Regions from separate parts of the Allochromatium vinosum DSM 180 genome, predicted to be linked through region 4. Evidence: predicted binding sites of a transcription regulator. Region 4 holds the regulator's gene; each other region holds the start of a gene.
The links. Region 4 encodes sigma-54, which starts transcription at its own class of promoters, with help from an activator protein. Its sites were predicted from a motif close to TGGCANGNTNCNTGCTT; they were not measured.
Positions count from the first base shown of each region.

Region 1 (7,358 bases), 1.3 Mb from region 4:
GCGTGTTTGATTGGGGGCTGATGCGGCGCTTCGTCCGGCCAGGATTTGAGCTTGGAGCGATAGGGATGGATCTCGCCCTTCTCCAGACTCAGGATCAGGTTGGCCAGGTCGAAGATCGTGGCGCGCGTGCCCGAGTAGCCGATCCAGGTGCGGGTGTAGCCGCCGACACGGTCGTATTGCGGGAATCCGGCGCGCAGCAGCGGCAGCCCCAGCCGCTCGGCGGTGTGGACGCCGTGCGAGTTGGTGATGACGACCTCGGCACGGTTGGCGCGCACGGCCAGCTCCAGGTCTTCCAGGTCGCCGATCTTGACCTGGGTGCACTGGGCCTGCTGGAGCACGGGCGCATTGATCGGGCTGACCGCCGCGACCGTCTCGCCGCCGACACCGGCCAGCATCTGCGTCAGGCCCACCAGCAGATCCGGCTCGGCAGCGATGGCCAGCCGCGCCATCCCGAGCATGAAATGACAGTCGAGCATCGCGTCCTGGAGCTGCTGACGCTGGCGCTCGATACGCGGCGGCACGGGTGCGGCGGCCAGCTCAGAGAGGGTCAGAATCAACCTGTCGACAGCCTCGATTCCCATGAGATGGGTGAAGCGATGATCGGGCACGCCGGTTTTTGCCTGGAGCGCATCGGCGGCTGCGTGCATCGAATCACCGATGACCAGGGTCGCCAGCGCCTCACCGAGCGTCTTGAGTTCCTCGACCAGGGTGCCGCCGATGGTCAGCGGGTTGTAGTCGCGCTCAGGCAGATGGCCGTCGAGCGAGTCGGACAGGTCGGGCAGCACCAGCGGACGCAGACCGAAACTCTCGATCAGCTCCTTCAGATGCTCCAGATCGCCGGGCGTCAGGTGCGAGCCGGCCAGCACGTTGATCTGACGCCGGCGTCGGCCCGGCTGAGTGCCGGCCTCGTCGGCGCTCGGCACCAGTTCTTCGATGATGGCCTTGACGGCAGCGGCATAGCCCGACTCCATGGCGCCGCTGAAATCGGGTGTGGAGACCGGAACCACCGGAATGGCGGCGAATTCGGGATGCGCCTCGCGAAAGGCGTTGACCGCCATGCGGATATCGGCGCCCTGGGTCTCGACCAGTCCGGTGGTCGGCAGTCCGATCAGGTCGGGCCGATGCTTCTCGCACAGGGTGCGCAAACCCTCGACCACCAGCTCCTGACTGCCCATGACCGCGCTCACATGGTCGATGGCCGTGGTCTGGAGCGGGATCGGCTCGCGGAAGTGACGCACGAAGAAGATCTTGCCGAAGGCGGTGCAGCCCTGCGAGCCGTGCATCATCGGGATGGTGCGGTCGAAGCCGAGGAAGGCGAGCGCCGCGCCCACGGTCGAGCTGGCCTTGAGCGGACTGACACAGAGCGCCTTGCTGCGTTTGACGATCTCAGGCATGACGCACCTCCAGCGCGGTGGATTCGGAAACCATGGGGGTCGTGACGGCAGGCGATCGCGTCGTCGCCGCCGACCGCGCCCAGGGCGGCGGACGACGCACGGCCTCCCAGATCGGACTCTCGATGGTCAGACAGAGCTGGCGCGCCAGTTCCTCCATGCCCGCGTAACCGGCATAGCCGAATTCGCGCTCCTGATTGATGTCCAGGAAGGGAAGACGCGCCTTGAGCGCCGTGTAGAGATTGCGGCCACCGGCGATCAGAATGTCGACGCCCTGATCGTGCACCATGTCGATCAGGGTGCGCGGGTTGCCCTCCTCGATCATCACCGCGTCTTCGCCCATGAGTTCGCGGATGCGCGCCTTGTCCTCCTCGGTCGACTTGCGCGTCCCGCTCGCCACCACGGTCATGCCCAGATCCTGGAGCGCCGAGATCACCGACCAGGATTTGACCCCGCCGGTATAGAGCAGCACCTTGCGACCCTGGAGCCGCTCACGCCAAGGGGCGAGCGCGGCCTCGGCCTTGGCCTCTTCGCGCGCGATCACGACCTCGGTGCGGGCGGTCAGATCCGGGTCGTCGATGATCCGGGCGAAATCGCGCAACGCCTGCGACACATCGCGCACCCCATAGAAACTACCCTCAAACCAGGGCGTGCCATAGGTCTCCTTGAGCCGCCGCGCCACATTCACCAGGGCGCGCGAGCAGACCATCATGTTGACCTCGGAGCGGTGCATGGTCTGCACCTCGCGGAAGCGTGCGTCGCCCGAAAGGGTGCAGAGCACGCGCAGGCCCAGTTCGTCGAACAGCGGCAGCACATGCCAGAGTTCACCGGCAATGTTGTACTCGCCGATCAGACAGATGTCGTGGACCTTGAAGCCGGGACGTTCGATGCCTTCGGGGATGGGATCGGGTTCGCGTCCGCCGCAGACACGCTTGACCATGGTCTCGCCCGAGATGCGGCTGCCGAGATTCTTGGCTCCATAGAAGCCGGCGGCATCGATCGGGATCACGGGCGTGCCCCAGCGCTGCTCGGCGGCCCGGCAGACAGCCTCGACGTCGTCGCCGGTCAGGGCCGGAACACAGGTGTTGTAGACGAAGACGGCGGCTGGCTGATAGCTGTCGACCGCCTGCTTGATCGAGTGGAACAGGCGCTTCTCACCGCGCCCCATGATGATGTCCTGCTCGGTCAGATCCGTGGTCATACCGATCTTGTAGAGCCGTGGACCGCTGGAGCGCGTGCCGCGGTTGTCCCAGGAATTGCCGGCACAGGCGATGGAGCCATGGACGATATGGGCGACATCCCCGATCGGCAGCATGGCGATCTGCGCCCCATCGAAGGCGCAGCCACCCGCCGTCGCGCCCGGCTTGGGCTTGGCGCAGCCCGATTTAGACTTGGCGTTGTGCGCGCAGGCCGGCTCGTCGAGCAGGGCGGAGAGGTCTTTTGGCTTCATGCGTGGCTCCCAATGAGGCGTTACGAGAGCCTTAAAGCACGAATCATGCCTTGCATGACAGGAGCCGTTAGAGGCTTGATTCGATTGGGGTGACGGCACCGAGACGACTGTTACAGCCGTCGCAGCCGGGCGACGCCGGCTGTCGGGGTCGCGACAATCGGCCGCCTTGTCGCAACCACGACATCGGCCGCGCTTCGATCCTGTTTGACGAACGGCCCGATGGCCGCTATCATTGCGCGTCTCATCTGGCTATGTAGCTCAGTTGGTTAGAGCATCGCACTCATAATGCGAGGGTCCCCTGTTCGAGTCAGGGCATAGCCACCATAAATTCAAAGACTTACGGCGCATGGATGCGCGTCAAGTCGCCTCGAAACGCCTCAATTTCGTCCTGTAGTGGTACCTCATTTGGTACCTACCCCTTTGATCTAGTCCGCGTCATTGCTGGCGTTGCAGCCGGTCCAGGCTTGCGACTGGTACCGCATGGTGCCTGCCCGACCCATCCTGCTCTCGAAGTATCCACAAGCGCCAGCCGATCCAACACGGCGGCGGAACTGGTACCTTGTGGTACCTGGATACCTCAAGCGGCTTCCGTCCGATCCGTCCATCGGGTCGCTGGCGCTCGCTGCTTTTCGATGTCACCACGCGAACAGCGCCACAGACAGGGGACCGGCTTTCTTCCGGCTCATGTCATCACCTGCCGCACCGCAACAGCCGCTCATGGGCCTTGTCCAGTCGCGCCATGCTTCCCTCCATGAAGGCGTGGGCGTGTCGGTCGTGCTCCGCCACTAGTCGCCAGAAGGTCCGCCAGTGCATCCCCTTGGGCTTGGGGCCATGGCCGAATGCGATACCGGCTGGCCAGCCAAGCCGCGCTCGGATACGGTCGGCCTTGTGAACCGCTCGCGTATCGGGGGGTTCGCGCGTGCTTTGGTAGTTCAGTCCCGCGCACTCCCGACAGTAGAACCCGCCGCGTCCTCGGTAGAGCGCCCCACAGCGCCGCCCGCACCAGGGGCACAGGAACCACGGACGCGAACCGCTGAACCGACAGGGGGCGCGCTCGATGTCTATCCATTGCTCGATGGGACTACCGTTCGGCGGGGTGTAGGTCAACGCCAGGGCGTCCGCCTCCACGCACACATGGACAGATCCCAAGTCCTGCCAGCCGCCGCGTGTGATGTTCCAGATCGCCCGCGCACCAGGGGGCAGATTCCCCCAGTCCTTGACACTCAGGCGGTGCCGGTCTCGGGTCGTCGCCTTGGCCGTACCCCGGAATCCTGAACCGAATCCGCCCATGTTCACCTCGTCACGGTTTGCCTAAATCCCTTGTGAAGTTTACCGGGTGACTACTTGCCCAATCGAGCGAAAGCCAGCCACGGCGCGGTTTGCAGCCCAACCGAATAAACAACCCTAGGCGAGCGCGAAAACAGCCGAACAGCGGGGTGCGAAACGTCCCCGCGCGGGGTTCGCCTCGGAAGTACCTTGGACATGCGCAGCCGAAAGTGAGTTTTGGTAAGCGCCGAGCGCGGTGCTTCTCGGCGCGATCTCAGGTTTTCTCGGGTTCGGGTGCTGTATTTTGCAGTGCCGCTTGCCGGGCACTAATGTCGCCAGCCGGCAGGGCATCAAGCAGGGCGCAGGCGTGGCCTGGGGTCAGAGTGGCCAGAGGGACGGCTCAAAAAACATGAAATTGAGCCGATTAGGTGATCTGCTCAAAGGCGCAGTCGGGATTGTGGCGTCTACTTGCAGGCACCTTTACCAAGGCACTTGCTGCCTAGGATAGAAGAACCCCTTGATGCAATTCGGGTTGCGGATGCAGAGCTGAATGTGATTCTTTTCCTTGAAGCCAGCGCCAGGATACAGATCCTCACCTTCCCAGAAGACACCGCGCACAGAATCGTAAGCTTGCTGCTTTTTCTTCATGTCACGCCGACGCTGAGCGTGAAGAAAATTGATCACGGCACAATCCAGCTCACGAATTAGCAGATCATGGCTACAGCAAAACTTGGGCGAGGTGTTATTGGGGAGTGGCTCACCGGCAGCTTCCAGGGTCGCCTTGAGGGCGTGATAAGCTGTCGACAGATAGGACAGGGATTCGCTGTCGGTCAGATCGAGGCAATGTCCCAAGTCCAGCACCGCACCAATCACAACAGCATTGGGAATGCGGCGATCCCGCGCAAAACGCTCGGCTCGGTGCGGGCTATTCTCCCAAAAATACATGCCATGCCCAAGCCAGTCGTAGTTGTTTGCGCTGGGCTTGAAGGCGCTGCCGGAGGTCTCGACGAGCGCCTTAGCGGTTTCAGCCTTCGTGGCATGAAACCCGAACACTAGACCTGGACTTCTTCCGTACATCCGGTGGATCGACGTTTAAACAGGGATTTGTATGGATCGGCGATGCGTCCGTCTTCAGTCATGATCCCGGCCTCTTTTAGGGCTTGGCGGGCTGCTTCGGGTGAGGCGGTGACCTCGCGCTTAAATCGGCGCATCTCCAGGATGTTTTGGGCGGCTTCTGAACGGTTCATGATGGGCCTCGCGCGTGTAGGGTTGGCACGCGACACTCGCGGCGCGATCTCCATAGTGCGTTGCTGGTCGGCAACACACAACATATAGCGGTTGACAACTTGACAACAGTTGATTTTTTTGTTTCACGGCAAAGATTAGGTCCAGAGCGGCGGAAACGCAAGCGGGGGGCAGGCTCCATCCGTGGCCCGGTAGCACCCCCTTTAGATAAGTTTGGCGGCAGCGTTCAGGGTTTTGATCATGGCGCGGTTTTCGCTTTACCGTCAGAGGTCGCGTTTCAAACGGCGGCCTTAGCGCGCCTGGAAGACGCAATGAAAAGCCCAACGCTTCGCGCGCGCGGAGTGCGTCTCAATAATGCCGCGAAAAGCCGAGATAATACCCCCAACGCTTCGCGCGCGCGTTATGGGCTTCGTGACGGGTCTCGCTCGAAATCATCATCCGAGATCCGTCGATCCAGCCACGCCAGAGGACGGCGACGATTGGCCTTGGCGCTGCGCCGCGATCTGGTTGCATAGTGCTCGGGACTGGCCAGGGCTGCCCGTGCTTTCTTCAGGTTCTCGCGAGCCGCGTCCTTGCCCTCGGGCGTCCTCGGGCCGGTGGACTTGCCGCCATGCAAGGCGCATCGGCCGGAAGCGTAGAGATCGCGCCGCTTGCATCGTCCGCCCGCTCGGGTTCTAGCGCCGCAGATTTCTCTGTCTGTCGTCATTCGCTGCGCCCTTATCAATTCCTAACCGCTCATGGGCTTGGTGCGAAACCTTGCCCTGATCTTGTTGTTCTCACGGACTTGGTGTCGGCCTCGGCGCTGTAGCTTTTTCCATCGTCTCACGGGGTTGGCGTGCCTGAAGCGCCCTCACCTCGCCCTCGATAGCGGTGAGATCCGACCTCAGATGCTCTACAGCGAATCCGCGCGCCTTGGCCTGTGCGAGTGCCTGCCTGATCCGTGTGCGTCGCTGCAAGGCGATCTCAAGCGCCCCTCGCTGCTCCAGTCCGGGCGGTCAATCATCGGCGTGTTCTCCGGTCACTGGGTCGGGAATGGTTGGGATCGGGCGCCAGCCCATAGGCGGCTCGCGCGCGTCGCTCAGCTTCGGTGCGGGTCAGTCCGGCGTCGAACTCCAGGATCGCGGCGCGTTCCTCGAAGGCTTCCAGCCGCGCATCGTGATTTGTCGCCTCGGTGTCCGGCTCAGAATGGGATGGAGTCATGGAAGTCATGGGCCGGTGGCTGGCGCTGGGTCGGTGCCTGATCGCGTTGGCGGTCATCCCCATTCGGACGCTGGCGACCACCACCAGGGCGCGCACTCTTGGCGGTCACGACCGATTCGGCCAGCAAGGTCCAGGACTCGCGTTCGGTACCGTCCTTGCCGGTGTACCGGCCTCGGGTCAGCTTGCCGATGGCGGCGACCATCTGCCCCTTCTCGGCTCTCAGCAGCGCCTCGCACTGGTGCCCGAAGGCCATCAGTGAGACCCACAGCGTTTCCGAGTCGCCATCCTCGGTACGCTGGCCAGTGACATCCACAGCCACGGACGCCAGGGCCATAGGATTTCCGGTGCGCGTGGTCTTCTCGGTCGGATCGGCAGCCAACCTGCCGTAGATGTTGCTGATCAGCATGGGGTGATCTCCTGAAAACGGGTGCAGTGAATTTCGGCATCGGGCCACGGCCAGAGTGACCCGGGGCGCTTGGAGGCAGGCGCGGCGATGGTGCAGTGTCCGAGACCACCAGGGGGATTGATCCGGTCTGGCGTCCAGTGGGCACAGCGGGCACAGACAGCCTGGGCGGTGATCTCGATGCCGCTGTCCGGCTCCGTGGCCTGATCGTCCGGCCAGTCGGCCAGTCCCATCTTCACCACGTCCTCATAGAGTCCGCGCAGTTGCTCCGGGTCGCGCGCCACGGCCTCGATGAACGCCTGTCCGGCTGCAAGATCCGTCTCGCCGACTGCGCGCAGATAGGCGTAAACGACTTCGAGCACGTCAGGAGGCAGACTCGGGGCCGGTCCAGGGTCCGGCTCGC
Region 1 is NC_013851.1:1,040,407-1,047,764, reverse strand. It holds gene nifN (nitrogenase iron-molybdenum cofactor biosynthesis protein NifN) at 1-1,394, opposite strand, end outside; gene nifE (nitrogenase iron-molybdenum cofactor biosynthesis protein NifE) at 1,387-2,841, opposite strand; tRNA gene ALVIN_RS04465 (tRNA-Met) at 3,089-3,165, shown strand; gene ALVIN_RS16530 (hypothetical protein) at 3,532-4,131, opposite strand; gene ALVIN_RS04455 (hypothetical protein) at 4,588-5,184, opposite strand; gene ALVIN_RS17520 (hypothetical protein) at 5,160-5,354, opposite strand; gene ALVIN_RS18275 (HGGxSTG domain-containing protein) at 5,753-6,058, opposite strand; gene ALVIN_RS16970 (hypothetical protein) at 6,352-6,552, opposite strand; gene ALVIN_RS04450 (single-stranded DNA-binding protein) at 6,533-6,958, opposite strand; gene ALVIN_RS04445 (hypothetical protein) at 6,952-7,358, opposite strand, start outside.
Region 1: a site for sigma-54 is predicted at 2,876-2,892, ahead of nifE (nitrogenase iron-molybdenum cofactor biosynthesis protein NifE). Genes of this name have one in related genera too.

Region 2 (7,358 bases), 99 kb from region 4:
TAGGCGCCCACGGCGATCAGGTCACGGTTGCGCGCATAGGTCGACATCAGGTTGCGAAAGCGATAGGCCGCCTTCTGATGCTCGGGCGTGACCACGGCGCTCATGACGCGCGAGACCGAGGCGCCGACGTCGATGGCCGGATAGCGCCCGGTCTCGGCGATCTCGCGCGAGAGCACCACATGGCCGTCGAGGATGGCGCGCGCCGAGTCGACGATGGGATCGTTCTGGTCGTCGCCCTCGGCGAGCACGGTATAGAAGGCGGTGATCGAGCCGCCGCCCTTGTCGCCGTTGCCCGCGCGCTCGACGAGCTGCGGCAGACGCGCGAACACCGAGGCCGAATAGCCCTTGGTCGCCGGCGGCTCGCCGATGGCCATGGCGATCTCGCGCGCGCCCTGGGCGAAGCGGGTCAGCGAATCCATCAGCAACAGCACGTTCAGCCCCCGGTCACGGAAGGATTCGGCGATGGTGGTCGACACCCAGGCGCCGTGCTGACGCAGCAGCGGCGACTGGTCGGCGGGCACGGCCACGACCACGGTCCGCTTGCGCGATTCCTCGTCGAGAATGTCGTAGATGAACTCGTTGACCTCGCGACCACGCTCGCCGATGAGTCCGACCACGATGACATCGGCCGCCGTGTGGCGGGTCATCATGCCCAGCAGCACGCTCTTGCCCACGCCGCTTCCGGCGAACAGCCCGATACGCTGACCGCGCCCGACCGACAGCAGACCGTTGAGCGCGCGGATCCCGACGTCGAGCGGCTCGGTGACGGGCACACGGCCGAGCGGGTTGATCGGACGCCCTTCGATCGGCGCCATCTCGGCGGTGCGGATGGGACCGCCGCCATCGAGCGGCTTACCGAGCGCATCGACGACGCGACCGAGCAGCGCCGGACCGACCGGGATGCGCCGGGCCTGTTCCAGCGGCTCGATGCGCGCACCCGGTGCCAGACCTTCGAGCTTGCCCTCGGGCATCAGGAAGGTCCGCTCGCCCTGGAAACCGACCACTTCGGCGCCCAGCCGGGTGCCGTTGGCGGTATGGATCGCGGCTCGCCCGCCGACCGGCAGCCGGATGCCCTCGGCTTCGAGCGTCATGCCGACCATGCGCGACAGCCGTCCCTCGGGCTGGGGCGCGGGGACGTCCTCGATGCGCTGGCGCGAGCGCGCCAGACGGTCGCGCAGACCATGCACGAGCTGCTGGGAACCCTGCTGTTTCAGCTCATCGATGACGTCGCTCATGTCGGTGGCACCTCGGTTTCCGTTTCAGGGACAGGCGCTGGTTGCAACTCGGGTTCGGGTTCAGATTCGGACTGAAGTTCGCGCTCGACGGCCGGCGACTCGGCTTCAGGCTCTAGCTCGGCTTCAGACTCAGGTCCGGCAGCCGATGCAGAGTCGGACAGGGGTTCGGATTCCGGCTCCGGTCGCGGCTCCATCTCGACCTCGGACTCAGGTTCGGATTCAGCTACACCCTCCGGCTCATCACTCGGCGACAACGGCTCGGGCGGCTCCAGCTCGCCCCAGATCGCCTCGATCCCCTGACGCAGCCGCGTCTCCAGACCGGCATCGATACGGCTCGGACCGCTGATCAGAATGCAACCGCCCGGCTCGACCTCCGGATCGGCGATCCAGGTCGGCTGCTCGTCGTTGGACTCGGCATAGGCGGCCAGCAACTCCTGGTCATGCGGGTTGACGTGGATACGGATCGGGTGCTTGCGTGAGGGCAATTGCTGAAGCGCTTCGTGCAGAACCTGCTGGATGAGTTCAGGGCGGGTGGTCAGCTCAGCCATGACCACGCGCCGCGCCAGCGCCGACACCAGCGCCAGCAATTCGGGTTCCAGGGCATCGGCCGACTCGGCCAGCGGATCGGCCAGCGCGCGCGCGATCCCTTCGAGCGCGGCGACCGTCTCGCGCAGTGTCTGCTCTTCGGTCTGGCGCCATTCCTGTTCGCGCGCCTCGCGTTCGGCGCGTTCGACGTCGGCCTCCTGATCGGCCTTCTCACGCCCCTCGCGATAGCCGGCCTCGTAACCCTCGCGATAACCGGCCTCGGCGCCTTCATGCCGCGCCGCCTCCTGCAGGGCGGCGATCTCCTCGGGCGTGGGTGGCGGCGGTCCCTCGGGTTCGGTGATCTCCTCGGCGTTCGGGTCGAAGTCGACGTCGGGCGGCAACCAGCGCTGGATGCTGGCCGCGAGACGCGGATCGGATGCCGAGAGGAAGCGACTCACAGCATGGTCTCCCCGCCCTTGCCGCCGAGCATGATCTCACCACTGTCGGCCAGACGCCGTGCCACGGCCAGGATCTCTTTCTGCGCCGTCTCGACATCGCTCACGCGGACCGGCCCCTTGGTCTCCAGATCCTCACGCAGCATCTCGGCGGCGCGTTTGGACATGTTCTTGAAGATCTTGTCCCTGAGTTCGTCCTCCGCCCCCTTGAGCGCGAGCACCAGGGATTCGGTCGTGACCTCGCGCAGCAGGGTCTGGATGCCGCGATCGTCGACGTCGACCAGATTGGCGAAGACGAACATCAGCTCCTGGATGCGCTCGCTCAGATCCTCGTCGACCTGACTGACGCCCTCCATGATGGCCGATTCGCGCGAACCTTCCATGAAGTTGAGGATGTTGGCTGCCGTCTGCACCCCGCCGATCATCGAGGACTTGGCGGTGTTCTTGCCCGAGAGCTGGCTCTCCAGGATCTCGTCGAGTTCCTGCAGGGCCGCCGGCTGCACACCATCGAGCGTGGCGATACGCAGGATGAGATCGGATTGCATGCGCTCGGGAAGATGCGAGAGCGTCTCGGCCGACTGGTCGGGATCAAGATGCGAGAGCACGATGGCCACGATCTGCGGGTGCTCGTGACGGATCATCTCGGCGATGGCACGCGGATCGAGCCACTTGAGCGCTTCCAGTCCCTTGGAGTTGCGCCCGATCAGGATGCGGTCGATGAGGCCGGCGGCCTTCTCCTCGCCGAGTGCCGTGCGCAGCACACTGCGCACATAGTCGTCGGCGCCGATGCCGAGCGCGGTCTGATCCTGGATCAGTTCGGAGAACTCCTTGAGCACGGCATCGATGTCACTGCGCGTGACCCGCTCCAGTGAGGCCATGGCCCCGCCGATCTTCTGGACCTCCTTCGGTCCCATGTGCCGCAGCAGTTCGGCGGCGCATTCCTCGCCGAGGCTCATCATGAAGATGGCCACACGCTCGGCACCCGTTTTCTTATCCGCTGCCATCTTCAGCCAACCATTGTTTCATGACCTGGACCACGCGCTTGGGATCTTCACGCACCATCTCACGCACCGCTTCCAGGTCGAGTTGTTGACGATCCGGTCCCTTCGGCCCCATGAGGGCGGCGAGGCCCGATGGTTCGTGCGTCAGCGACACGATCTCTTCGCCTTCTTCGCCTTCGCCCTCGCCTTCGATGCCGTCCGTCAGGGCGCGGGTCTCCTCGTCTTCCTGCGGCTTCTCCGGCTCGGGCGGTTTAGGCAGGATCTGATTGAGCGCCGGCTTGACGACAGTCAGCATCACGATCAGTGCCAGCAGCAATCCACCGACGATCTTGACCAGTTCCAGGAACCAGGGCTGGGTCCAGATCGGCTCCTCATCCTCGTCGGACTCGGGCACGAAGGAGGCCGAGCGGACTTGCAGCGAATCTCCGCGCGCCTCGTTGAATCCGATGGCCTCGCGCACGAGATCCCGCAACGTCTCCATCTCGGCGTCCGAACGCGGGACGCGGATCGGTTCACCGGCCTCGTTGACCTGATCGACGTAGTCGACCACCACGGCGGCCGTGAGCCGGCGCACGCCTCCCGGTGTCTCCTGAATATGTGAGATGGTCCGGTCAACCTCATAGTTGCGTGTCGTCTGCTGACTGCGGCTGCTCGGCACCGTGGCATTGCCCTGCGCCGCCTGCTGCTGGCCGACCACACCACCGGCCGGCGGCTGATTGGTCAGGGCGCCCGGAATGCCGCCGGCGAGCGGATCGGCGCCGATGCGCTCTTCCTCGTTCAATTGCTCGGAGCGGATCGCGGTCTTGTCCGGATCATAGGACTCCTGGGTGCGCTCGACACGCGAGAAATCCAGATCGGCCGACACCTGGACCCGCACCCGGTCGCGCCCGACGATGGGCACCAGCAGCGACTGAACGCGATCGACATAGCGCGACTCGACCCGATGGGTATATTCGAGATGGTCCAGACTGAGCCGGCTGCTCTTGTCCTCGCCATCCGAGGTCAGCAGGCGCCCGCTCTGATCGACCACGGTCACGCGATCCGGGGTGAGTTCAGGCACGCTGGAAGACACCAGATGCACGATGGCGCCGACCTGGGTGTCGGTCAAGCCCCGGCTGCCCTTCAGATGCACGACGACCGAGGCGCTCGGCGGCACGCGCTCGCGCACGAACACCGAGCGCTCGGCCCTGGCGATGTGCACCCGCGCCTTGTCGACCGGCTCCAGGGCGGCGATGGAGCGTCCCAGTTCACCCTCGAGCGCACGCTGGAAACGCGCGCCCTCGATCAGGCGGCTGGTGCCGAAGCCGGACTCCTGCTGCAACAGTTCGAAGCCGATGTCGGCCGACTTCGGCAGCCCCTGACCGGCCAGTTGCAGCCGGGTCTCGGCGACGCGCTGCTGCGGAATCTCGATGCGCCCGGAACTGTTGTCGACCCGGTAGGGCACGCCGAGCTGGGTCAGAGCTTCCATCACCTCGGCGGCTTCGGCCCCCTCGAGCTGGCTGAACAGCGGCACATAGGTCGGCTTGAGCGCCCAGAACAGGATGGCCACCACCGCCACCAGTCCGCCGGCCAGGGTGCCGAGCAGCGCGATCTGGCGCCCGACCGGCATCTCCCGGAAGCTCTGGAGACCGAGCGCCAGGCGACCGCCCAGCGTATTCGGATCGGCGGCCGGGGTCTGATCCTGATTCGGATTCTCGGTGATGGCGGTATCGATGGCGGCCATGTGGGGTTAACTCGGCGGCGTCCGGCCTAGACCTGCATGCTCATGACTTCCTGATAGGCCGACAGCAACCGGTTGCGCACCTGGTTGGTGGCCTCGAAAGCGATGCTCGACCGGTTCATGGCCACCATGACCTGGGGCAGACTGACATTGTTGTCCCCCAGCTCGAAGCGTGTCTGCATGGATGACGACTCCTGCTGAATCTCGTTGACGTCGCGAATGGCATCGCGCAATTTGGTGGCGAAATCCTCGTCCTGACCCGCTGTGCTCTGGGACTCGGCGACCGGCGCCGCATTCTCGACGCGACCCGACTGGGCGAGCGCACGCATCTGCGCCAGCACATTCTGGATCTGCATCTCGCTCATGACTCTGGAATCTCCTGGCTCGTGCCTCGTGGGTTCGAGGCCCGTCCCCGCGCGCACCCGAGTCGATCACTCGGTGGGGAACGGCCATCATTGGATGCAAAGAGCCAAGCAAATTGGATGCCGCCGTCCAGACGTGCACGCACGCCTGAAAACGACGTCTTTTTGACGCCAGTGAGTCCCGAGGGCGATTCAGGGAGTGTCTACAGCTCCGAGGATTCGTCGCGCGCGTCACGCTCCAGCCCGAACTTGCGCATCCGCTCGACGAGCGTGGTACGGCGCATCCCGAGCCGGCGCGCCGCGCGGGCGACGACGAAGCCGTTCTGTTCGAGCGCGGCCTGGATCATACGCCGCTCCAGGTCGTTGAGATACTCGCGCATCTCCCGGCCCTCGGGCGGCAGCAGATCCTCTCCGAGTCCGGGCGGCGCACCGGCCGGGGGCGGGGCCGGCGCGCCGAGTCCGGCCGGCAAGAGTTCCAGTCCATCGGGCCGGAAGCGACTGGGCAACTGCGCCAGATCGACGAGCTGATCCGGGTACATGATCGAGAGCTGTTCGAGCAGGTTGGCCAGCTCGCGCACGTTGCCCGGCCAGGGCTGCCGGCTCAGATGCGCCAGCACGCCCGGCGTGAGCCGGGCCGGCTCGCCGCCCTGCTCGCGCAGCCGCGCTTCGAGCGTGGCGATCAGCAGCGGAATGTCGCTCTGACGCTCGCGCAGCGAGGGCAGCTCGATCGGGAAGACATTGAGGCGGAAGAACAGATCCTGGCGGAAGAGTCCGGCCTCGACGGCTTCCTCGAGATTGCGATGGGTGGCCGAGATGATGCGCGCATTGGCCTGGATGGGCTTGTTGGAGCCGACACGCTCGAAGGTGCGCTCCTGGAGCACGCGCAGCAGCTTGACTTGCATCGGCAACGGCATGTCGCCGATCTCATCGAGAAAGAGCACGCCGTCGCCGGCCAGCTCGAAGCGTCCGGCGCGCGCGGTGAAGGCGCCGGTGAAGGCGCCCTTCTCGTGGCCGAAGAGTTCGCTTTCGAGCAGATCGCCCGGAATGGCTCCGCAGTTGACGGCCACGAAGGGCCTGTCGGCGCGACTGGAGGCGGCATGAACGGCGCGCGCGACCACTTCCTTGCCCGCCCCCGTCTCGCCGAGGATGAGCACGGTCGCGTCGGTGCGGGCGACCTGCGCGATCAGGCGCTTGACGTTCAGCATCCCCGGATGACGACCGACCAGATCGATCCCGGACGGCGGCTCTGGCTCGGATTCGAGCTGGAGACGTTGCAGGATCTGGATCACCAGACCCGGCGTCAGTGGCGGCGCGGCGACATAGGCGCGTCCGGTGAGCGGCACCGAATCGCCATCGAGCGGCTGACAGACGAGCGGCGGACACTCGGGACCGGAACAACGGGCGAGCGCACGCTCCAGCCCGGCGGCCGTATCACAGACCCAGAGCGCGGCCAGATCCCTGTTCAGGACTGGATCGAGGCTCGCCAGATCGCGCACGTCGCAGCCCAGGAACTCCAGGACATGCCGCGTGGCGAGACGCGCAGACTCATCGCCATACAGACCGATTCTCATCACCGAGCGCGTTCCTCTCTCCCCTCAAACTAGCCGTCGCACGGACGGTCGATGCAGACGCCAGCCGTCGACGTTCATGATCCAGGTGGCCATTGACCCGAGAATTGAAATGGTCTCGATCCTAACCGCTTCGGGGACGGTGGAAAAGTCATTCAGCACGGTCCGACACTCTCTTGCTAAGATGGAGCGATCGACATTCGACTCTGGTTGAGACCATGCTCGCGAGTATCCAGAACTATTACGAACGTCTGGTCCTGGAGTCCATCCAGGACAAGCTTCGCGATCGAGACGAAGAGCAGGACGCCGATTTCGTGGCCGATCTGGCCTGTCTGGCGCTCAATGGGCTGCCGGCCCGCTATGTGCGCCACGCCGTCGACCTCTGGTCCCATCTCGGTGACGCCGATCGCACGGCCATGCGCCAGGAGGTCGAGACCGCCGTCGAGTCGGCGCTGGCCACCATGCAGCGTCGCCGTCAGGCGCGTCCCAGCG
Region 2 is NC_013851.1:3,316,352-3,323,709, forward strand. It holds gene ALVIN_RS14660 (FliI/YscN family ATPase) at 1-1,235, opposite strand, end outside; gene ALVIN_RS14665 (FliH/SctL family protein) at 1,232-2,218, opposite strand; gene fliG (flagellar motor switch protein FliG) at 2,215-3,219, opposite strand; gene fliF (flagellar basal-body MS-ring/collar protein FliF) at 3,206-4,825, opposite strand; gene fliE (flagellar hook-basal body complex protein FliE) at 4,966-5,301, opposite strand; gene ALVIN_RS14685 (sigma-54 interaction domain-containing protein) at 5,502-6,869, opposite strand; gene ALVIN_RS14690 (late competence development ComFB family protein) at 7,085-7,358, shown strand, end outside.
Region 2: a site for sigma-54 is predicted at 5,408-5,424, ahead of fliE (flagellar hook-basal body complex protein FliE). Genes of this name have one in related genera too.

Region 3 (7,358 bases), 710 kb from region 4:
GGCGCGCGCGCCGGTGCGCTCGAAGGGTCGCCAGGCATCCTCGGGTTGCGCCAGCCGGTCGGCGATGGCGTGGAGAGAGAGCGGATTGAACGCCAGCCCGAGATGGCTGGATTCGACCAGGATGTTCTCGGTGATGGGGCCTTCGCGTTCGAGGCTGTCGGTCCAGTGCACGATGCCGTCGCTGCGGCTGAGGATGGAGGTCGTCGGCACGGGCGGTGCCTGGTCGAGCGGGCCATGGCGCAGCGGCAGACCGATGGACTCGCCGGTCATCCGCTCCTGGAGTCGCCACAGCTCGCTCGGGTCCGACTGATCGCCCGCGAAGGGTGTGCCGAGCGTGATGACCAGCCGCACCTGCTCCGGCGCTTCCTTGGCCAGCTCGCGCGCATAGAGTCCGCCCAGGCTCCAGCCGATCAGACTGACCCGGCGTCCGTGGGTCGCGTGCAAGTGCTCCAGCCGCTCCAGACAGGCGTCCATGACACCGGCGCGCGGCCCCAGATTGACGCCCAGCCCCCAGGGTTCGGCACGATAGCCGAGCCGGTCGAGGAAGTCGCGTAGCGGCTGGGTGGAGAGATCGCAGCCGAGAAAGCGCGGCAGCACCAGCACCGGGTGCCCGTCGCCCCGAGGCGATTGGGCGAGCCAGGGTTGCGCAGCGAACAGGGCGCCGAACTCCCAGCCCACACGCCCTTCCAGAGCGAGCCGCAGTGGGCCGAGCGTGCTCAGCCAGTGATCGAAAGCTTGATGGGCATTGGACATGGGGGTGTCGGATCGGCTCGATGGACAGGTGTGAGAAGCCGGATTCTAAACCGCCCGCAGGTCGCGGGGTTCTATAATCGCACCTCGACCAGCGCCTCATCGTCCAGAGGTCACCGCGACGCCGGCTGTCATATGTCCCACCCCTCACTCACTGAATGCCCCGAATGCGGCCTCTTGCAGCGCCACAAACCTCCGCCGCTCGGCGGCCTGATCGAGTGCGCGCGCTGCGGCGCCGTGCTCCATCGCGACCGGCCGGACAGCCTCAATCGCACTCTGGCCCTGACGCTGGCCGGTCTGCTGCTGTTCGTCATCGCCAACAGCTTCCCCTTCATCGCCTTCAATCTACGCGGCAACGAGACTCACACCACGCTGCTGACCGGCGTCCTCAACCTCTATGACGCCGGTCAGTGGGGCATTGCCGCCGTGGTGCTCTTCACCAGCGTGCTGGCGCCTGGGCTGCAACTGACCCTGCTGCTGGCCGTCCTGGTCCCGCTGGCGCTCGAACGGATGCCGCCCTGGCTGCCGCGTCTGTTCCGGCTGGTGCGCACCCTGGCCCCATGGGGCATGATGGACGTCTTCATGCTCGGTATCCTGGTGTCGGTGGTGAAGCTCGCCGAGATGGCCAGCATCGTCCCCGGCGCCTCGCTGTTCGCCTTCGCGGCGCTGATCCTGGTGCTGGCGGCGGCCCAGGCCGCGCTCAATCCGGATCTGGTCTGGTCGCGCGTGCCGATGCCGAACCCCAATCTCGCCGCCGTGCGTCCGGGCGACGATCATCTGGCCTGCGATGTCTGCGAGCTGGTGATGCCGCGTACCGCCGCTATCCGTGAAGGCGACCGTCTGCGTTGTCCGCGCTGCACCCATGTCCTGCACCGACGCAAACCCGAGAGCCTGCAACGCACCTGGGCCTTGGTGCTGGCGGCGATCCTCTGTTATATCCCCTCCAACCTGTTGCCGATCATGACTCTGACCTCGTTCGGACGCGAGCAATCGGATACCATCCTCAGCGGTGTAATCTTTCTGCTGGCGCATGGAATGTGGCCGCTGGCGCTCATCGTCTTCGTCGCCAGTCTGGTGGTGCCCCTGCTGAAACTCCTGTTGCTGACGCTGCTGCTGCTCTCGGTCCAATTCCGCTGGAACTGGAACCCGCGCGAACGCACCCGACTCTATCGCCTCACCGAAACGGCCGGACGCTGGTCGATGGTGGATGTCTATGTCGTCACCATCCTGGTCGCGCTGGTGCAGGTCGGCAATCTGGCCAATGTCCAGGCCGAGGCCGGCGCGGTGTTCTTCTGTGCCGTGGTGGTGCTGACGATGCTGGCGGCGATGTCGTTCGATCCGCGCCTGATCTGGGATCGGCTGGAATCCGTCGAACCCGAGCACGCGCCGATGACCCTGAACGAGGCGGACAAGCCGGCATGACCGAGACCGAACGCGAACCGGACATCCGTTCGCCCGACCCGATCCCCGAAGCCGTCGCCAGATCGCGCGGCCGGCTCTCGCTGGTGTGGCTGATCCCGCTCGTGGCGCTGGCCGTCGGCGTCTGGCTGGCGGTCAAGACCTGGAGCGAGCGCGGGCCGATCGTCACCATCGAGTTCAAGAGCGCCTCCGGACTGGCGGCCGGTCAGACGCGCGTCAAGTTCAAGGACGTCGACATCGGCCAGGTCAAGTCCATCGACTTCAGTCCGGATCTCAAGACCGTCATCGTCTCGGCCGAACTCAAGCGTACCTTCGCCGATTTCCTCACCGAACACACCCGTTTCTGGGTCGAGCGCCCGCGCGTGACCCTGAGCGGCGTTTCGGGACTCGACACCCTGGTCTCGGGCGCCTATATCGCGCTCGATCCCGGACAGGCCGGGCGCTCGCGACGGCATTTCACCGGGCTGGAGCAGCCGCCGGTGATCACGACCTTCGAGGATGGCGGACGCTTCCGGCTGCGTGCGCCCACGCTCGGTTCGCTCAACATCGGTTCGCCCGTCTACTACCGCCAGATCCAGGTCGGCCAGGTGATCGGCTATGGTCTGGAGCCGGACGGGCGCGCGGTCGGGATCGAGATCTTCGTCGCCGCGCCGCACGATGCGCTGGTGACGCCCGATACGCGTTTCTGGAACGCCAGCGGGCTGGATGTCTCGCTCTCGGCCGCCGGTGTCCAGGTCGACACCCAGTCGCTGCTGTCGGTGGTGCTCGGCGGCATTGCCTTCGGCACGCCCGATACACTCGACCCGGCTCAGGCCCATGATCCCTATCCCGAGGTCTTCCCCCTCTACCGCAATCGCGAAGCGGCCCACGCCCGGATCTATGCGCGCAAGGAACGCTATCTGCTCCTGTTCGAGGGGGCCGCGCGTGGTCTGACGAGCGGGGCGCCGGTACGGCTCAAGGGGATCGACATCGGGCGCGTGCTCGACATTCAGCTCCAGCTCGACACCGAGGCGTTGGAGTTTCGGATTCCGGTGCTGATCGAGATCGAACCCGAGCGCATCGTGCGGCGCGGCGAGGCGGAAGCGCCCGATGAGCGCCGGTTGGTCGAGCGTCTGGTCGAGCGCGGTCTGCGTGCTCAGCTCAAGCTCGACAGCGTGCTGAGCGGGGCGCTCTATGTGGATCTGGATGTGGACTCGGGCGCACCGGCAGGACGGCTCGTCCGGCAGGGCGAGCATCTGGTGATCCCGACCCGGCCCGGTTCGCTGGAGGCCATCACGACTCAGCTCGCCAGTGTGCTCGAAAAGCTCGACACCATCCCCATCGAACAGATCGGGCGCGATCTGAGTCAGACGGCGGCGGGCGCCAATGCCCTGGTCAACGCGCCTGAACTCAAGGGCGCCGTGATCGAGCTGGAGGCCACGCTCGCCCAGGTGCGCGCCACGGCCACACGGCTCGATCGCGAACTCGGTCCCGAGCTGACCAAGACCCTGCGCGAGAGCACGGCCACGCTCGAACGGGCGCGCGCACTGCTCTCGGATCGCTCACCGCTCTATGTCGAGACCCAGCGGATGCTGCAAGAGGTCGCCAATGCGGCGCGTTCGATGCGGCTGCTGACCGATTATCTGGAGCGTCATCCCGAAGCGCTGTTGCAGGGCAAGGGGCGTGGGCGTTGATCTCAAGTCTGAGGAACTGAACGGATGACGCTATCACTCGCGCGCTGGATTCCGCTGAGTCTGGCACTGTCGATCGGGCTGCCGGGTTGTGCGAGCACGCCGCCCTCGAACTTCTATACGCTCGCGCCGATCCCGGCATTCGAGGCGAAGTCCTCCAGCGTCGATCGCGAGGGCCGGGACGATCGGCTCGAAGAAGAGTTGGCCATCGGGCTTGGTCCAGTGACCTTCCCGCTCTTTCTCGACCGGCCGCAGATCGTCTCGCGCGCCTCGGCCAATCGGCTGTCGATCGATGAACTGGAGCGCTGGGGCGGGACGCTCCAGGACGACTTTCTGCGTGTCTGGAGCGAAAATCTGGCACTGTTGACCGGCTCCAGCCGCATCCTGATCCTGCCGAGCGAGATCCGCTACCCGCTCGACGTGCGCCTGAGCGCCGAGATCCTGGCCTTCGAGGGCACGGCCGAGGGTCAGGCCGAGCTGCGGGTGCGTTGGTCGGTGCTGGAACCGAATATGGATCAGGTGTTGCTGACCCGCGAGAGCCGCTACCAGCGCGCCATCGCTCAGCCGGGCGATGCCCAGGCGTTACTGGCGGCGCTCAGTCTGACCCTGGCCGACTTCAGTCGCGAGGTCGCCGAGGCGCTCAGGCACATCTTGGTGCAAAGGGAGTGGATCGGCACCCAATCAGTGCATTGACAGTGTTTGTCATGGCGAGCGATCGCCGGTTCAGGCTCCAATCGAGTGCCCTGGTCGATCATGGTCCGATCCATGCTTATGGGTCGCACCAAAACTGAACAACCGGGTTTCGAATCTATGGAGTCCTTGCAAGCAGGTACTGATGTTCTCTTCATCCTGATCGGCGCCGTGATGGTGCTGGCCATGCACGCGGGTTTTGCCTTCCTGGAGGTCGGCACGGTGCGCGCCAAGAATCAGGTCAATGCCCTGGCGAAGATCATGACCGACTTCGCCGTCTCCACCATCGCCTATTTCTTCATCGGCTACAGTCTGGCCTATGGGATCGATTTCTTCTCCGGCGCTCAGGTGCTCCAGGACCGCAACGGCTATGAACTGGTGAAGTTCTTCTTCCTGCTCACCTTCGCGGCGGCGATTCCGGCGATCATCTCGGGCGGGATCGCGGAGCGCGCCCGGTTCTATCCGCAACTGCTGGCCTCGTTCCTGATCGTCGGCGTGCTCTACCCGTTCTTCGAGGGACTGGTCTGGAACGGCAATCTGGGGGTGCAGGATTTCATCGAGTCCATCCTGGGCGCCAAGTTCCACGATTTCGCCGGCTCTGTCGTGGTGCATGCGGTCGGCGGCTGGATCGCGCTCGCCGCCGTGCTGTTGCTGGGGCCGCGTCAGGGGCGTTATCGCAAGGATGGCAGCATGACCGCGCATCCGCCGTCCTCGATCCCCTTCCTCTCGCTGGGCGCCTGGACGCTCACGGTCGGCTGGTTCGGATTCAATGTGATGTCGGCCCAGACGGTGGAGGCCGTCAGCGGGCTGGTGGCGGTCAATTCGCTCATGGCCATGGTCGGCGGCATCCTGGCGGCCCTGATCGCCGGCAAGAACGACCCCGGCTTTCTGCACAACGGCCCGCTCGCCGGTCTGGTCGCCGTCTGCGCCGGGTCCGACGTCATGCATCCGATGGGTGCGCTGGTCACGGGGGCGGTCGCCGGGGCGCTCTTCGTCTATGCCTTCACCCTGACGCAGAACCGCTGGCGGATCGACGACGTGCTCGGTGTCTGGCCGTTGCACGGGCTGTGCGGACTCTGGGGCGGGATCGCCGCCGGTGTGTTCGGACTCGAGGTGCTCGGCGGTGCGGGCGGCGTCAGTCTGCTGGCTCAGGTGGCCGGTACCCTGGCCGGCGTGATCATCGCGCTCCTGGGCGGGTTCCTGATCTACGGCCTGCTCAAATGGGCGTTTGGACTGCGTCTGACGCAGGAGGAGGAATATCTCGGCGCCGATCTGAGCATCCACCGCATCACCGCCCAGCCCGACTACAATCGGGGCGAGGTGTGAAGCACGCCTGACGCCGGTCAGGTTGCGCTTGGGGCGATGGCTGGCGGTGGATTCGACTTCAGCCAGTCATCGACCCTGATCTCAGGGGCGGACCGAGCCGACGCGATCTGGGATCAGCGTTCAGACGCATCCCGTGGGTTTCGGCAGTCCGCCCCATTTGCAGATGAGCTTCATGGGGCCTTTTTTGAAGATGTCGTAGAGGTCTTTGGTCGAGACCTTCTGCTTCTTGGCGAAGATCCGGATCGGCGGCACCACGCCATCCTCCTCGTACATGGCGCGCGCCTCACGGATGAAGTGCATCACCTGCTCGGTCATCTCGAAGCCATCGCTCTGCGCCAGCTCGACGGCGACCTCTTCGCTCCAGTCGTCGCGGTCGAGAAGGAATCCCTCATTGTCCAGGGCTACGCTCAGGGTTGCGCTCATCGTCTCTATCTCCGGGAGGGTTGGGAAGCGAACGTCCGTGCTCCAGAGATAGCGGCGGATGATAACTTATCAAGTCGATCGGTTATTGGGTTGAGCGTCCGGACTCGATCGCCTCCAGCACGCCATCCCAGAAGCGGATGCGCGCGCACAGTGCCTCCTCGGCGGCAATCTCGGCCTCCTCGATCCGCTCCGGGTCGTCACCGCACAGGGTTTCGAGCAAGCGCATCGAGAGCGGGCCGTGGAAGTCCTCGTCGAGGTGGATGTGGCGCTTGAGATAGGCGTGGAAGATCGGCGCCTGCGTCTCGTCGATCCCCATGCGGTCGAGGAGCTGGCGGAACATGGTCGGGATCAGGTTTTCGCGGCCCAGGGTCAGTGCGGCGGCGACCAGATGCGGCTTGTCCTCACGGATGAAGCAGAAGGTGGTCTCGCTGAAATAACGTGCCGGCAACGGAACCAGGGGTGAATAGAGCGCCTTGTCGAGTCCCTGTTCGTTGACCAGTGCCAGAAAACGTTCGGGTAGCCCGCCATCGGCGCCGATCTCGTTCATGGCACGACAGTAGAGTTCGAAATGGCTCGCGTACAGCACCTCGCCCGAGCCGAGCGGGATGGCATCCGATTCCTCTTCCTGGATCAGTTCATTGATGAAATAGCGCAGGCTCGGGTCCGAGGTCGGCTGCCAGGGCACGGCGACCGGGGCGATCTGGCGTTGCAGATATTTGATCAGCGACATGAAGTCCCAGACCGAGAAGACGTGATGCTGCATGAAGATGCGCAGATCCTCGATGCGCTGGATGGCGCCATAGATGGCGTGTCCTTCGAGTTGATCTTGCAGGGGACGCAGATGATCGAAATTGAGCGCTGCCATTGAGTCGAGTCCTCGGTGAGCCGGTCGAAACGATGCGTATTTTAGCCGATGCTGAAGTACAGGCTGCCTCAGGTCAAGCACGCCGGCTTGCAGGATGGCACACGCCTCATTTGAGGTCGAAGCGGATCGGAATGCGCAGCGACCAGCGACTCCGGCCAATCGATCTGGGGATGGGGTCGAAGCGGCCGAGCCGTGTGAGCGCCTGGAGTGCCGCC
Region 3 is NC_013851.1:404,330-411,687, forward strand. It holds gene ALVIN_RS01690 (alpha/beta fold hydrolase) at 1-753, opposite strand, end outside; gene ALVIN_RS01695 (paraquat-inducible protein A) at 886-2,172, shown strand; gene ALVIN_RS01700 (PqiB family protein) at 2,169-3,842, shown strand; gene ALVIN_RS01705 (PqiC family protein) at 3,867-4,532, shown strand; gene ALVIN_RS01710 (ammonium transporter) at 4,650-5,855, shown strand; gene ALVIN_RS01715 (TusE/DsrC/DsvC family sulfur relay protein) at 5,976-6,278, opposite strand; gene ALVIN_RS01720 (DUF3050 domain-containing protein) at 6,361-7,143, opposite strand; gene ALVIN_RS18130 (energy transducer TonB) at 7,250-7,358, opposite strand, start outside.
Region 3: a site for sigma-54 is predicted at 4,594-4,610, ahead of ALVIN_RS01710 (ammonium transporter). Genes of this name have one in related genera too.

Region 4 (7,358 bases):
GATGCGCAGCAGATCCATTCCGAGCGAACGATGGGTGACGAGCAGAACACCGACGCTCACGCCAGTTCCCGGTGGCGGACGATGACCTTGTGGCCAAGCGACTCCAGGTGCTCGCCGAGCCGTTCGGTCATGTAGACCGAGCGATGCTGGCCGCCGGTGCAGCCGATGGCGATGGTCAGATAGCTGCGTCCGTCGGTCTCGAAACGCGGGATCCAGCGCTCGAAGAAGGTGAGGATGTCGGCGCGCATGTTCAGCGCCTCGGCGCTGGACTCCAGGAAGCGCGCGACCTCGGGATCGAGTCCGGTGAGCATCCTCAGTTCGGTCTCCCAGTGCGGATTGGGCAGACAGCGCACGTCGAGCACGAAATCGACGTCGGGCGGCACGCCATGCTTGAAACCGAAGGATTTGAGCAGGATCGAGATCCGGGGCGACTCCCCGCCCAGCAGCCAGCCACGCACCTGATCGCGCAGTTCATGCACATTGGTCTGGGTGGTGTCGATCACCAGGTCGGCGCGCTTGCGCACCGGTTCCAGGAACTCCTGTTCGAGCTGGATGGCCTCGCGCAGCGAGCGGTCGTTGTTGGTGAGCGGATGACGGCGCCGCGTTTCGCTGTAGCGCCGGATCAGGATCTCCAGCTGGGTCTCCAGGAACAGCACGCGACAGTCGATCCCGCGCTCGCGCGCCGCGCTCGCCAGATCGGGCAGGTGGCGCAGGGCCTCGGGATTGCTGCGTGCGTCGATGCCGACCGCCGTCTTGCCGAAGGCCTCGTCGAGCGTCTCGTGCAGCCCGAGCACCAGATCCTGGAGCAGGAAGAAGGGCAGATTGTCGATGCAGTAAAAGCCCATGTCCTCCAGCGTGTGGAGCGCGATGCTCTTGCCGGAACCGGACAGACCGCTGAGGATGATCATTTGCATGGGGCGTGCCTCCTGTCGAGCGATCGGGTTCGGGATCAGTCTCGGGCGACGGGGGGATCCGGCCGATCCAGGCGGATGGCGCGCGCCTGGCGGTCGATGAAGTCCACGCCCGCGTCATAACCGCGGATGCGCAGGATCTGGTGCCTGACGGCCGCTTCCACCAGGATCGCCAGATTGCGGCCCGGCGCCACCGGCATGATGATCTTGGGGATGGCCACGCCCAGCACGTTCATGGCCGACAGACTGCCGGTGAGCCGGTCGATGCATTCGAGCTCGGGCTGGGCCAGCGGCTGGAGATCGACGACGAGATTGAGCGTCTTGTCACGCAGGACCGCGCCCTCGCCGAACATGGCGCGGATGTTGAGGATTCCAAGTCCGCGCACTTCCAGGAAGTCCCTGAGCGTCTCCGGGCAGCTCCCCTCGATCACCTCGGGCGCGATGCGGGCGAAACGCGGCGCGTCGTCGGCGATCAGCCGGTGGCCGCGCGTGATGAGATCGAGCGCCAGCTCACTCTTGCCGACGGCCGGCGCGCCGATCAGGAGCACCCCCATGCCCAGCACCTCGATGAAGACGCCGTGGATGGTCTTGCGCTCGGCCAGGGCCTGGGTGAGGAAGTAGCGCAGATGGTTGATGAGTTCCTGATCGCCCAGCGTGGAGCCGAGCAACGGCGTCCGGGTGGCGCGGGCGCGCTCCAGCAGATCGGACGTCGGGGCGATGTCGTCGCTCAGGATGATGGCCGCCGGTCGGTCGGCGAACAGCTTGTCGAGCGTCTCGTCGTGGGCGGTGCGCCCGAGTGCCGCCAGATAGGTCTGCTCGGGCGGACCGACGACCTGGAGTCGGTTGGGATGGATGAGATTGAGCGAGCCGATCAGCGACTGCCCCGGATCCGCCCCGCGCAACGGGCGGGGGGGCTGGGGCTCAGGGGTTAGCCAGCGCAGCTTGAGCTGGGTACCGGTCTGGGCGACGACGCTCTGGAGGCTGTCGATCATGTGAATCGACTGGGGTGCATGGGCCTAGAAGGCACTCAGGACACGCAGGATCTCGGCGCGCGAGCCGGATTCACGCAGTCGAACCCGCCTGTTCGGGTCGCTGAACAGGCTGGCCAGATGCGCGAGCAGTCGCAGATGCTCCTCGTTGGCCGCCTCGGGCACGAGCAGCGCGAAGGCCAGGTCGACAGGCTCGCCGTCGGCGGCGTCGTAATCGACGCCCTGGACGGTCTGCACGAAGGCGCCCACCACCTCACCGACGTCCTTCATGCGCGCGTGGGGCAAGGCGATACCGTGGCCGAGTCCGGTACTGCCCAGACGCTCGCGTTCGAGCAGATGCTCGAAGACGGTTTCGGTCTGAAGTCGGGGATGATCGCTGGCGAGCAGCTCGGCCAGCGTCTCGAGCAGGCGCTTCTTGCTCGCGATCTCGAGGCCGCATCCGATACGGGCTTCGTTGATCAGGTCAGGGCCTAACATGGCTCCAACTCCTGCTAACCACTGACGCGCGCGCGGGCGGCCAGGGGGTGATGGCTGATCCAACCAGGATGCCGCCGGCATTCGATGCTGGTCATGGATTGGGGTACCTCGGGCGGACGGACGTGGCCGGTGCCGTCTCGATGAAAGACACCTCGAACGCCGGTGGTGCCGGCCCTCGAGGTGTGACGGGCGTTGCATCCATCACCTCGGAAGACACGGCTTCCAAGGGAGTGGAGTGGCCGGGTTCATTCGGATTCGGCCACCTTGACGGCTCCGCCGCGATGGCTGCTCTTCTTCTCCTTGTAGCGGATGACCTGACGATCGAGCTTGTCGATCAGGCCGTCGATGGCCGCATACATGTCCTCGTGCACGGAGTCGGCGAAGACCTTGCCGCCGTTGACATGGAGCGTGGCCTCGGCCTTCTGCTCGAGCTTCTCGACGCTCAGGACGACATGGGCGTTGATGACGTGGTCGAAGTGGCGTGCCAGACGCTCGAATTTGCTGTCGACATAGGACTTCAGCGCATCGGTGACGTCGATGTGATGACCCGTCAGATTGATTTGCATCATTGGACTCCTTCAAAGATTCAAACGGCCTGTCAAGCCAGGCGTTTGCGCTCACTCGAGGCTGGGATACCCATGGCCTCGCGGTATTTGGCGACTGTTCGGCGTGCGACGTCGATGCCCTGATTCGCCAGTTCCTCGGCGATCTTGTTGTCGCTGAGTGGCTTGCGCGGGGATTCTCCCGCGATCAGCTTGCGGATCAGGGCGCGGATCGCCGTCGACGAGCATTCGCCGCCAGATGTGGTGTTGACGTGGGACGAGAAGAAATATTTGAGTTCGAAGGTGCCTCGTGGTGTATGCATGTATTTCTGTGTCGTCACCCGCGAGATGGTCGACTCGTGCAGTTCCAGTGCCTCGGCGATGTCGCGCAGGACCATGGGACGCATCCCCTCGTCGCCATGTTCGAGGAAGTCCTGCTGCATCTCGACGATCTTGGCGCCCACGCGCAGCACCGTGTCGTTGCGGCTCGCCAGGCTCTTGATGAACCAGCGTGCCTCCTGCAGGTGACTCTTGAGCGTCTGGCCGTCGGCGCTCTGGTCGGCGCGCCGCACCAGACGCGCATAGTCGGCATTGACCCTGAGTCTGGGGGTGATGTCCGGGTTCAATTCGACTTGCCAGCGGCCCTCTTTCTTGCGCACGAAGATGTCGGGGACAACGTACTCCGAGGCCGTCTCCTCGATCAAGCGGCCCGGCTTCGGATGGAGTCCGCGGATGAGGTCGAGCGCGCGGGTCAGGTCGCTCTCGGTTTCCTTGAGCAGGCGCGCGAGGGCGGTGACGTCGCCGCGCGGCAGGTGCTCGAATCCGGTCTCGCACACGGCGATGGCCAGATCGCGCCAGGGCGTCTCGCGCGACAGCTGGCGCAACTGGATCAGCAGGCACTCGCGCGGGTCGCGCGCGCCGACGCCGGCCGGATCGAGCGACTGGACGCGGTGGATCTGGGTCTCGACCTCATCGGCGCCGATCGTGGGATCGTCGATGGTGGCCACGAGTTCCCCGACGTCGGCGCGCAGATAGCCGTCGGCATCGATGGCGTCGATCACGGCCTGGGCGATCATGAAGTCGCGCTCGCTCAGGCGGCTGAGGTTCAGCTGCCAGGTCAGATGATCCCAGAGCGTCTGCGGGCGCGAGCGGTGCAGCAGCGGGTCGTAGTCGGCGTCGTCGCTCGAACCCGACGCCGTCGCCGGCAGATAGCCATCGAAGACGTCGGCCCATTGGGTGTCGACCGGCAACTCCTCCGGCATCTCGTTGGACTCGGCGCGCACCTCGCGCTCCAGGGGCGATTCGGACGGGGTCTCGTCGGTCTGGAAGCGGTCGTCGTCGAGCCGGGGCAGACGTGCGTCCTCCAGCACGCCGGCGTCGAGACGCTCGGATTCCTCGCCTTCCTCCAGCATCAGATTGCTTTCGAGCGCCTCCTGGATCTCGTGCTGCAACTCGAGCGTCGACAGTTGCAGCAGTTTGATCGCCTGCTGCAACTGTGGCGTCATGGTGAGTTGCTGACTGAGTCGAAGCTGAATGGATGGCTTCATCGATCGAGTTGGCGTCCGGCTGTGTTCCGTCTAACGTGATTTGAGCAATAAGGGTGCCTGTAATTTGAGTCTAGTCTACATGGAAAAATCGGCACCCAGATAGACATCGCGCACGCGCTGGTTGGCCAGCAGCTCTGAAGGCTCGCCGGCAGCGATCACGGTGCCGCCGCCGATGATGTAGCCGCGGTCGCAGATGGCGAGCGTCTCGCGTACGTTGTGGTCGGTGATGAGCACGCCGATGGAGCGATCGCGCAGATGGGTGACGATGGATTTGATGTCGCCGACGGCGATCGGATCGACACCGGCGAAAGGCTCGTCGAGCAGCATCACCGAGGGTTCGACCGCCAGGGCGCGCGCGATCTCCAGCCGCCGGCGCTCGCCGCCCGAGAGACTGAGCGCGAGCGAGTCGGCGACATGCGCGATGCCCAGATCCTCCAGCAGATGCTCGCAGCGCTCCTCGCGCTCGGCGCGCCTGAGGTCGCGTCGCGTCTCCAGGATGGCCAGGATGTTCTCGCGTGCGCTCAGCTTGCGGAAGATCGAGGGCTCCTGGGCCAGATAGCTCAGTCCGGCCCGCGCCCGCGCGTGCATGGGCAGGCGGGTGAGATCGCGCTCGTCGAGCAGGATGCGGCCCTGGTCGGCCTGGATCAGACCGACGATCAGATAGAAGCAGGTCGTCTTGCCGGCACCGTTGGGTCCGAGCAGGCCCACGACCTCGCCCGGCTCGACCCGGACGCTGACGTCCTGGAGCACCTGGCGGCTGCCGTAGCGCTTCATCAGGTGTTCGGCGCGCAGACCGCTCATGACTCGTCCGGGGTGATGGTGATCTTGACCCGGCCCGCGCCGCCGGCCCGGAAACGCGCCTTGGCCCGGTCGTAGAGGATGCGTTCGCCCGTGAGCCGATCCTCGCCCTGGATCAGCAGACCCTCGCCGATCAGCGCCAGCTCGTCCTTGTCGGCGTCGTATTCCATGCGCTTGGCGAAGGCCTGGACCTCGCCCTGGTCGTCGTCGAGTAACTGCTTGTAGCGGGCCGGTTGGCCGAGCGCGATGATCAGACGCGGCTGACGATCTTCGCGATGGTAGACGGTCACATGGTCGGCGAGCAGGCGCATGCTGCCCTGGTCGACCTGGACATGGCCGACATAGACGCTGGTGCTGTTGGCCTCGTTGACCTCGACCTCGTCGGCCTCGATGTAGATCGGCTGCCTGGCGTCGGCTTCGAGCGCCCAGGCATGCGTGCCAAGACCGAGGCCGAGCAGGAGGCCGAGGAGCGGCGGCCACTTGGAAAAGCTGGAGAACATGGGACGCCTCATGGTGCTGGCTGGCGTTCGGGTTCGGGTGAGAGCCGGATGCGGGCGCGGCCATGGAAGCTGGTGCGCGAGCTGTCTTCCAGGTACCACAGCTTCATCCCGTTGGCGGTCACTGAGTCGCCGTCGCTGTCGATACGCACCGGCAGATCGGTCTCGGCCAGTCCGGTCTGGCGCCAGATGTCCATGGCTTCGGTTTGCAGATGGACCGGGCGGTTGGTGGCGTCGGCCTCGCGGTCGAACCGAACGGCGCCGGTCAGGCGCACCTGATCACCGCCGGCCTGCACCTGCCCCAGGCGTGCCTGAGCGAACCAGGGCGGCCCGTCGGGCCGATAGAGCACCAGACGCGGCTCATCGAGTTCGGAGAGATCCTCGTCGGCATAGTGGCGTAGCCGCTCGGCACTCAGACGCCGGCTCGGCTGGCCGCTGGCGTCGGTCTCCAGGGCGGCGAGCCCCTGGACGCTATAGTCCGGCCGCCGCTCGCGCGGTGCGCGGACGCCATCGTCCTCGGGCAGGGAGCGAAGCTGCCACCAGGCGCCGAGTCCCAGGAGCACGAAGCCGGCCCCGAGCAGCCACTGGCGGCGTGCTCCATACTGACGCTCGGCGAAGTGGGTCATGCGTAGGAGGCCAGCAGGGGTTCGAGATGTCCCTGGGCGTCGAGGATGAATTCACAGGCCTCGCGTGCCGCGCCGCGTCCGCCCGGTGCCGTGGTGCGCCAGTGGGCCAGCTCACGCACCCGTGGATCGGCGTCGGCGACCGCGATCGCCAGCCCGACCCGGCGCATCACCGGCAGGTCGATGATGTCGTCGCCGACATAGGCGACCTGATCGTCGGTGAGTCCATGGACCTGCTTGAGCTGTTCATAGGCCGGGAGTTTGTGACGATAGCCCTGGAAGATGTCGGAGACGCCCAGGCTCTCCATGCGCATCTGCACGACATTGGAGTTGCGTCCGGTGATCACGGCCAGACGGATGCCGCTCTCCCGGAGCAGAACCATGCCGTGACCGTCGCGCGAATTGAACGCCTTGTACTCCTGGCCATCGTCGCCGAGGTAGAGACTGCCGTCGGTGAGTACGCCGTCGACGTCGAAGATGACCAGCCGGATGCGTGAGGCGCGTTCTCGAAGCTCTGTCATGTCGTGATTGAATCGCGTCCAGGGTTGGAATGCGTGCCCTTGTAGCCTTTTCGCGGCATGGGGTCAATACGAGCACGGAGTCGCTCGAATCCGGCGGGCCGATCCTCAGACGACTCCAGCGCGCAGCAGGTCGTGCATGTTGAGCGCCCCGATCAGGCGCCCTCCAGTGTCGACCACCAGCAAGCCATTGATGGCGCGCGACTCCATGAGACGCACGGCCTCGACGGCCAGCGCGCCCGACTGGATGGTGGCGCATTGGCGCGTCATGACCGTATCGATCGATGTGTGATGGACGTCGATGCCCTGGTCGAGCGCGCGGCGCAGGTCGCCATCGGTGAAGACACCGGCCAGGGTGCCATCCGGGTTCACCACGGCGCTCATGCCCAACCCCTTGCGTGAGATCTCTTCGAGCGTATCGAGTAGCGACGTGCCGAGCGCCACCCAGGGCAGGCG
Region 4 is NC_013851.1:3,217,738-3,225,095, reverse strand. It holds gene ALVIN_RS14220 (PTS sugar transporter subunit IIA) at 1-60, opposite strand, end outside; gene rapZ (RNase adapter RapZ) at 57-914, opposite strand; gene hprK (HPr(Ser) kinase/phosphatase) at 950-1,903, opposite strand; gene ALVIN_RS14205 (PTS sugar transporter subunit IIA) at 1,928-2,377, opposite strand; gene hpf (ribosome hibernation-promoting factor, HPF/YfiA family) at 2,623-2,943, opposite strand; gene ALVIN_RS14195 (RNA polymerase factor sigma-54) at 2,976-4,466, opposite strand; gene lptB (LPS export ABC transporter ATP-binding protein) at 4,542-5,267, opposite strand; gene lptA (lipopolysaccharide transport periplasmic protein LptA) at 5,264-5,764, opposite strand; gene lptC (LPS export ABC transporter periplasmic protein LptC) at 5,773-6,387, opposite strand; gene ALVIN_RS14175 (KdsC family phosphatase) at 6,384-6,905, opposite strand; gene ALVIN_RS14170 (KpsF/GutQ family sugar-phosphate isomerase) at 7,011-7,358, opposite strand, start outside.